2 regions of the Rothia similimucilaginosa genome follow, and region 2 is predicted to be linked to the other one. Evidence: predicted binding sites of a transcription regulator. Region 2 holds the regulator's gene; the other holds the start of a gene.
The links. The regulator HspR, encoded in region 2, represses chaperone genes until heat shock. The targets are predictions, from matches to a motif close to AAGTTGAGTCNNNNNGACTCAACTT.

Region 1: a site for HspR is predicted at 1,762-1,786, ahead of clpB (ATP-dependent chaperone ClpB). Genes of this name have one in related genera too.

Annotation. Positions count from the first base shown of each region.
Region 1 is NZ_CM138149.1:257,623-261,038, forward strand. Features, by position in the region: gene QFX07_RS01140 (HAD family hydrolase) at 213-869, opposite strand; gene QFX07_RS01145 (NAD(P)-dependent oxidoreductase) at 888-1,571, opposite strand; gene clpB (ATP-dependent chaperone ClpB) at 1,838-3,416, shown strand, end outside.
Region 2 is NZ_CM138149.1:1,775,805-1,779,220, forward strand. Features, by position in the region: gene QFX07_RS07295 (hypothetical protein) at 1-358, shown strand, start outside; gene trmB (tRNA (guanosine(46)-N7)-methyltransferase TrmB) at 565-1,371, shown strand; gene QFX07_RS07305 (heat shock protein transcriptional repressor HspR) at 1,618-2,088, opposite strand; gene QFX07_RS07310 (DnaJ domain-containing protein) at 2,092-3,069, opposite strand.

The DNA.
Region 1 (3,416 bases), 570 kb from region 2:
CAAGGTTATTTTGATTAATTCGTAATAAATCGTCATCTGTGTGTTGCGCCGACCTCAAGCCCTCGCTCAAAAGCCCCTGCTCAAATCCCCACGGCTTACCACCCAGGCATGCGCAAAGGGTAGGATGCACAGTATCTCGTATCGCGCATCCCACCCTTTATGGTGAAGCCTATTCAGTTTTCTGCAGAGCTTCCAATCTGCGAACCAAGCGGCTACGCCAGCGCGCGCACCGCCTCTAGGGTCAGTTCCTCATGTTTGAGGTGCACGGTGCCCAGCTCTGCTGGAACCTCCAGTTCACCCGGCACAACAATGACACGCATACCCGCCGCGGCCGCACTGCGCACACCCGAAGGCGAATCCTCAAGAGCCACGCACTGTGTCGGATTAACACCCAGGCGCTCGGCCGCCAAAAGATAAGGTTGCGGGTCCGGCTTGGGGTGTGTGGTTTCATCATTACCAATAACCGCTGAGAACGTACCCTCAGGTGCCGCATTTGCGGTGCGGCGAGCCACGGAGGTGGCTGCATTCGTGACGACTGCCGCCGGAATCTGCGCCTCGCGAACCTCCCAGAGGAAACGCTCAAGACCGGGCAGGAACTCGACCGGCTGGTGTGCCAGGGCATCGTGCACCTTGGTGACGAGTCGCTCGTTGATTTCTTCATCCGGTAGGTTTACACCGCGCTTACGTAGGCGGTCCAGGGTGAACTGCATGGATAGGCCCAGGCAGTCGAGGGTGTCCTGCGCAGTCCAGGCGCCGCCAAATTCTGCAGCGAGAGCAACCTTTGCGGCAGCCCATACGGGTTCGGTATCGACGAGGGTTCCGTCGTGGTCGAAGAGAATGGCGGCGGGAAAGATGTTCGTAGTCGTCATGCCATTAAGCCTACCGGTTTATTTCTGGGGTGAGCGTAGGGCAACGTCCCCAAGTGTCACCAAAAAATCCGTACCTGCGTTCTGGGGGTTCTTGGCGATAGTGAGCAGTGCATCAGCGACGTCCTCACGGGCAATCGTTGGGATGCCTGCAGTTCGCTCGACACTCGCCATGTCATATACCTTCACCCCACCCCTGCCGGGTTTATTGGTCAGCCTGCCCGGATGCGCATGTGAAATATACGGCTGATATTCGGCGACCAGGGCATCCGCCTTAACTCGGTCGGTGAAAATGCCGCGCATGATGACCTTGCATACTAGGCGCATGGGGAGTGATGCGGTCCGTACCGTATCGCCCACGCCGTATGCGCTCATCAGAACACAGTGCTTCACGCCTGCGCCCGCCACCGCCTCCATGATGAGAGGCAGACGATCCTGCATGAACGTGGAGGAGAGAAATTCTCGCACCGTGGCTTTCTGGCCCAAGATGCTAACCATCACGTCCTGCCCGGAGGATGCTACGGCGAGCTGCTCGGCGTCGTCCAGGGCTCCCGGAACGATAGTGAGATTGTGGTGCGCCCCCAAAAGCGCTAGGGCCTTGTTGGGGTTGCGTACGTAGGCGGTGACGGTGTGCCCGTCCTTCAGAGCTTTGCGGGTAAAGAGATAGCCGGTGCGGCCGGTTGCGCCTAGAACCAGTATTTTCATGTGGGTCCCCATTTCTGTCTGTGATTATTGTGGGAACTTGCAAGTACCCAATGTGGTCACTATAACAATAGGGCTTTTGGAAGGAGTTTATGGCTGGAGCCTGTGTTTTCGCCGCTTTATTCGTGCGAAGCGCCCATGGTTATTGCCGAAATTTTAATCTCCAAAACCCCGGTTAACCTATTGCGCAGAATAATTGAGTGTAGTAGACTCAAGTTATGTAATGCAGGGGCACATAGGATAAGCCCCCGAAATACGAAAGGAACATCATGGACAACAAGTTCACCACCAAGAGTCAAGAAGTCATCTCGGCGGCAAATACTAACGCTCAAACCGCCGGCAACCCCACTATTGAAACCGCGCACATCCTCAAGGCCCTCATGGACCAGCGTGAAGGCGTCGCCGTAGCAGTCCTCAAGGCTGCAGGTCTGGATGTGGACGCTATCTCTGAGGCAGCATCCGCTGAAATCAAGAAGCTGCCGAAGGCATCCGGTGCCTCCGTGCAGAACGCTTCCCTCAGCCGTGCCGCGCTCTCTGCTCTGCAGGCGGCACAGACCCGCGCCCAGGGCTTCGGAGATACCTACGTTTCTACCGAAATGATCCTGCTCGGCATTGCCAGCGGAACCGATAGCACTGCAACCGCAATGCACAAGCTCGGCGCTACCGCAGAGCTCATCGCGCGGACCATCCCCAACGTCCGAGGAGACCGCACCGTGGACACCCCCGACCCCGAGGGCACCTTCCAGGCGCTCGAAAAGTACGGCACCGATCTGACCGCCATTGCCCGCGCGGGCAAGCTCGACCCGGTCATCGGTCGTGACTCTGAGATTCGCCGCGTCGTGCAGGTGCTCTCCCGCCGCACCAAGAACAACCCCGTTCTGATTGGTGAGCCCGGCGTCGGTAAGACCGCCGTCGTGGAAGGCCTGGCACAGCGCATGGTTTCCGGCGACGTGCCCGAATCCCTGCGCGGCAAGACCCTCATCAGCCTGGACCTGGGCTCCATGGTCGCAGGCGCAAAGTACCGCGGCGAATTCGAGGAGCGCCTGAAGGCAGTCCTCGAAGAAATCAAGAAGTCCGAGGGTCAGATTGTGACCTTCATCGACGAGATTCACACCGTCGTCGGTGCTGGCGCATCCGAAGGTTCCATGGATGCAGGCAACATGCTCAAGCCCATGCTTGCCCGAGGCGAGTTGCGCCTGATTGGTGCCACCACCCTGGATGAGTACCGCGAGAACATCGAGAAGGACCCCGCCCTGGAGCGCCGCTTCCAGCAGGTGTACGTGGGCGAGCCCAGCGTAGATGACACCATCGGTATTCTGCGTGGCCTGAAGGAACGCTACGAGGCACACCACAAGGTGCAGATTGCTGACTCTGCACTGGTTGCAGCAGCAACCCTGTCCAACCGTTACATTCCCTCCCGTCAGCTGCCGGACAAGGCAATTGATCTGATCGATGAGGCCGCATCCCGCCTGCGCATGGAAATTGACTCCGCACCGGAGGAAATCGACCAGTTGCGCCGCGCCGTGGACCGCCTCACCATGGAGGAACTCGCGCTTGCCGGCGAAACCGATCCCGCATCCGTGGAGCGTCTGGAAGCGTTGCGCAAGGACATGGCAGACAAGAAAGAACAGCTTGACTCCCTCAACGCCCGTTGGGAAGCCGAGAAGGCGAACCTGAACCGCGTGGGTGACCTCAAGACTGAGATTGACGAGCTGCGCTCCCGCGCCGAGGTGGCACAGCGTGAAGGTAACCTTGCTGAGGCATCCCGCCTGCTCTACGGCGAGATTCCCGCAAAGCAAGCCGAACTGGAGGAAGCACAGCGTGCCGAGGACCGCGCTAAGAACGAAT
Region 2 (3,416 bases):
CGCGCTCATCCTCGACGCAGGCGTCAAGAAGTTCAAGGCAGACGAAGGCACCTACGCCTTCCTGCAGCAGATGGCGGCAACCGGTGTTCCCGCAGTCTCCAAGCTGGACGCAGCAACCTTCGGTAAACTCATCTCCGGCGCAGAAACCGCACTCGGCGCAACCCTGCTGACCCCCTTCATCCCCGCACGCCTGGCGGGCGCAGGTCTGACCGCATTCGCGACAAGCCTGATGACCATGTACTTCCGCAATCCGGACATGCACGACGAGCTCTTCCGCCCCACCCAGGACGGCCAGCAGCTCGCAAACAACATTGTGCTGCTCGGCGCGGGCCTGGCACTGCTGGGCTCCAAGAAGTAGGCCCCACACGCTAACTCACTCAAACGACCTCACAAAAGTGCGGCGGGAACAGTATTCGTTCCCGCCGCACTTTTGTATGTTCGCTAAATTTCTACGCCCGTAGGATGTACATCGCGCCCACCCCACGCCCGGTTAGCTCAGCGTCACGCCAGCCCCACACACCACGAAACCGCACGGTGTAGCGGCGCTACGCTATTCTTTTAGGTATGTCTACTGAGAACACACAGCCTAGCCAGGCACCCGAATCTACCGAAGAAAAGGCCAAGAAGCCGGTTCCCGAGGAATTCTTCCGCCAGCCCTACTCCTTCGTCCGCCGCGGCGATCGCCTCACCGCGCGCCGTCAGAAGGCGTGGGACACCTACTCCCCCACCCATGTGCTGGACATCCCGCGCCTGCGCACCGATACTTCCGTAGCCCCCGAGGCGACTTTCGACCCGGTCAAGATTTACGGCCGTAAGGCGTACCAGGTCGTCGAGATTGGTTCCGGTCTGGGAGAGGCAATCGTGCACCGCGCAGTTGAGGTGCCCGAGGCAAACTTCCTTGCCGTTGAGGTGTACACCCCCGGCATCGCGGACCTGCTGCTGAAGATGGGTAACGCCGGCGTGGAGAACGTGCGTGTGGCTCAGGCGAACGCACCCGAGCTGCTCGACAACATGCTTGAGGAGAACTCCGTGGATGAGCTGTGGGTGTTCTTCCCGGATCCCTGGCACAAGTCCCGCCACCACAAGCGCCGCCTGGTGTCCCCGGCGTTTGCTGATAAGGTTGCGCGTGTGCTCAAGCCCGGCGGCATTTGGCGTCTGGCGACTGACTGGGAGGAGTACGCCCTGGTCATGCGTGAGGTTCTGGAGGCGCACCCCGACTTTGAGAACGTGAACCCAGGCGCCGGTGCGACCGAGGAGGATCCGCTGGGTGGCTGGGCTCCGCGTTGGGAGGGTCGTACTCTCACCAGCTTTGAGCGTAAGGCTCAGGAGGCGGGCCGCCGCGCGCACGATCTGACCTACCGCCGCAAGTAAGCGGAGCAGCGCTAGCAAGAGTTACCGCCATGTGATTTCCCGCCGCCGCGCAAAGTGCATACGTTAAGAAGGTGAGGCTCCCCGATCATTCGGGGAGCCTCACCTTCTTGTGTGTGGGTCTGAGTGCATGCGGGCGGGGGTCTACCCTACCTCGCTCGCACAACGCTAAGACGCACAAGCCTATATGGGTGGCTGACTAGCGCAGATGGGCCAGAACAGCCGAGCCGTTTATCCTAGCCTAACAGGTTAACGCGGCTTACGGTAGAGAACCACCGCCGAAGAACGCCGACGAGGCGCCGGGCGGGTACCGCGGGCAATATGCACCACATCGCCACTGGTACCGGCGGCGAACACGCGCTCCGCCATGCCCAGCTTCACCTTCGCGTCCTCAGCCTGACGCTGCAACGCCGCGATCTGCTCCTGTTGCTGCTCCACGAGGGATTCCAGCTCAATAATGCGGCGAATACCTTCCAGGGAGACACCCTCCTGCGAGAGCTGCTGAATCTGCTGCAGACGGTTCACATCACGCTGCGAATAGCGGCGCGCCTTACCCGGCGCACGCGAAGGCTGGACCAGGCCAATACGGTCGTACTGGCGCAGAGTCTGTGGGTGCATGCCGGCCAGTTCAGCCGCCACAGAAATCACGAAAACCGGGCGGTCCACACTGTGCAATGGTTTGCCGCTATGGGACTTAGATGATGATTCTCGAGATGCCATGGTTTACTTCGCCTTCTTCAACAGATCCTTACGCGGGTCCTCCTGCGGTACCAGTTTTACGAATTTATCGAATGCTTCCTGCGCCTCTGCGCTCAGCTCGGTGGGGAGTACGATTTCGGGGATGACCAGCAGGTCGCCGTCGCCGCCCTTAGCCTTGAAGCCGCGGCCCTTAGCACGCAGTCGGCGGCCGACCTGGCCGGGTGCCAAGCGCAGTTTCACGGTGGATGCGTCGGGCAGGGGCACCTCAATCACGGCGCCGTCGACGGCCTCGGCGAGGGTGACGGGTGCGCGCAGAATCAGGTTGTTGCCCTCGCGGGAGTACACGGAATCTTCGGAGACGCGCACGGTGACCTTCAGGTCACCGCCGCGCAGACCCTTGCCGCGCAGTCGAACCTTCTGACCGTCCTTGATACCTGCGGGGATGCGTGCCTCGGTGTGGGAGCCGTCCGGCAGGAACACAGTCACGGTCGCGCCGGTGTATGCCTGGGCGAGGCTGATGCGGGTGCTGGTAGTACTTTCTTCGGGTGCTGCGTGCTGTGCGCCGCCGAAGCCGCCACCACCCATGCCGCCGAAGTCTGCGCTGGTGAAGCCTGCGGAGCGTCGGGAGCCGCCGGCACTGCCACCGAAGAGGCCGCCGAGCAGGTCGTCAATGTTGATCCCTGCGCCGCCGTTGCTGAAGCCACCGAATGCGTCCGCGCCGGGGTAACCGGTGTAACCGCCACCGCCGAAACCCCCCATGCCTGCGGCACCGTAGCGGCGGATCTGGTCATACTCTTCACGCTGCTTCTTATCGGAGAGCACATCGTATGCTTCCGAGATTTCCTTGAACTTCTTCTCTGCTGCGGCGTCGCCGGGGTTAAGGTCCGGGTGGTACTTGCGTGAGAGCTTGCGATACGCCTTCTTAATGTCGCTTTCGCTGGCATCTTCGCTAACACCTAGGGTCTTGTAGAAGTCGTCAGTTATCCAGTTTTCGCTTGCCATGTTGTGTTTCTCCTTCGTGCGGTGATGCGCCGCCCTCCTCGGTTACGGGACGGCTTGCAGGGGCACCGCGTGCTTGTCTTAATACTCTATATAAAAGTTTAGTCTACTTGACTCAATTTTGAAAGGGCTAAGCCCAAAAAAATAGCACCCCTACAAGCCTGTTAACCGCCGCCACAGCCCACCGAAACCCGCGCCAACACCGGGCATAGCATCCCGGGCAAAACAGGCGCACCGGGCAGAACAGACGCGCCAGGCGGCCCGGGCAAATAGCTCAGGCAGAACAGCTCAGGCAAACAACAGGGCGGGCACTCCCCCATCAGGGAGAGCACCCGCCCGTCGTTAGTTAT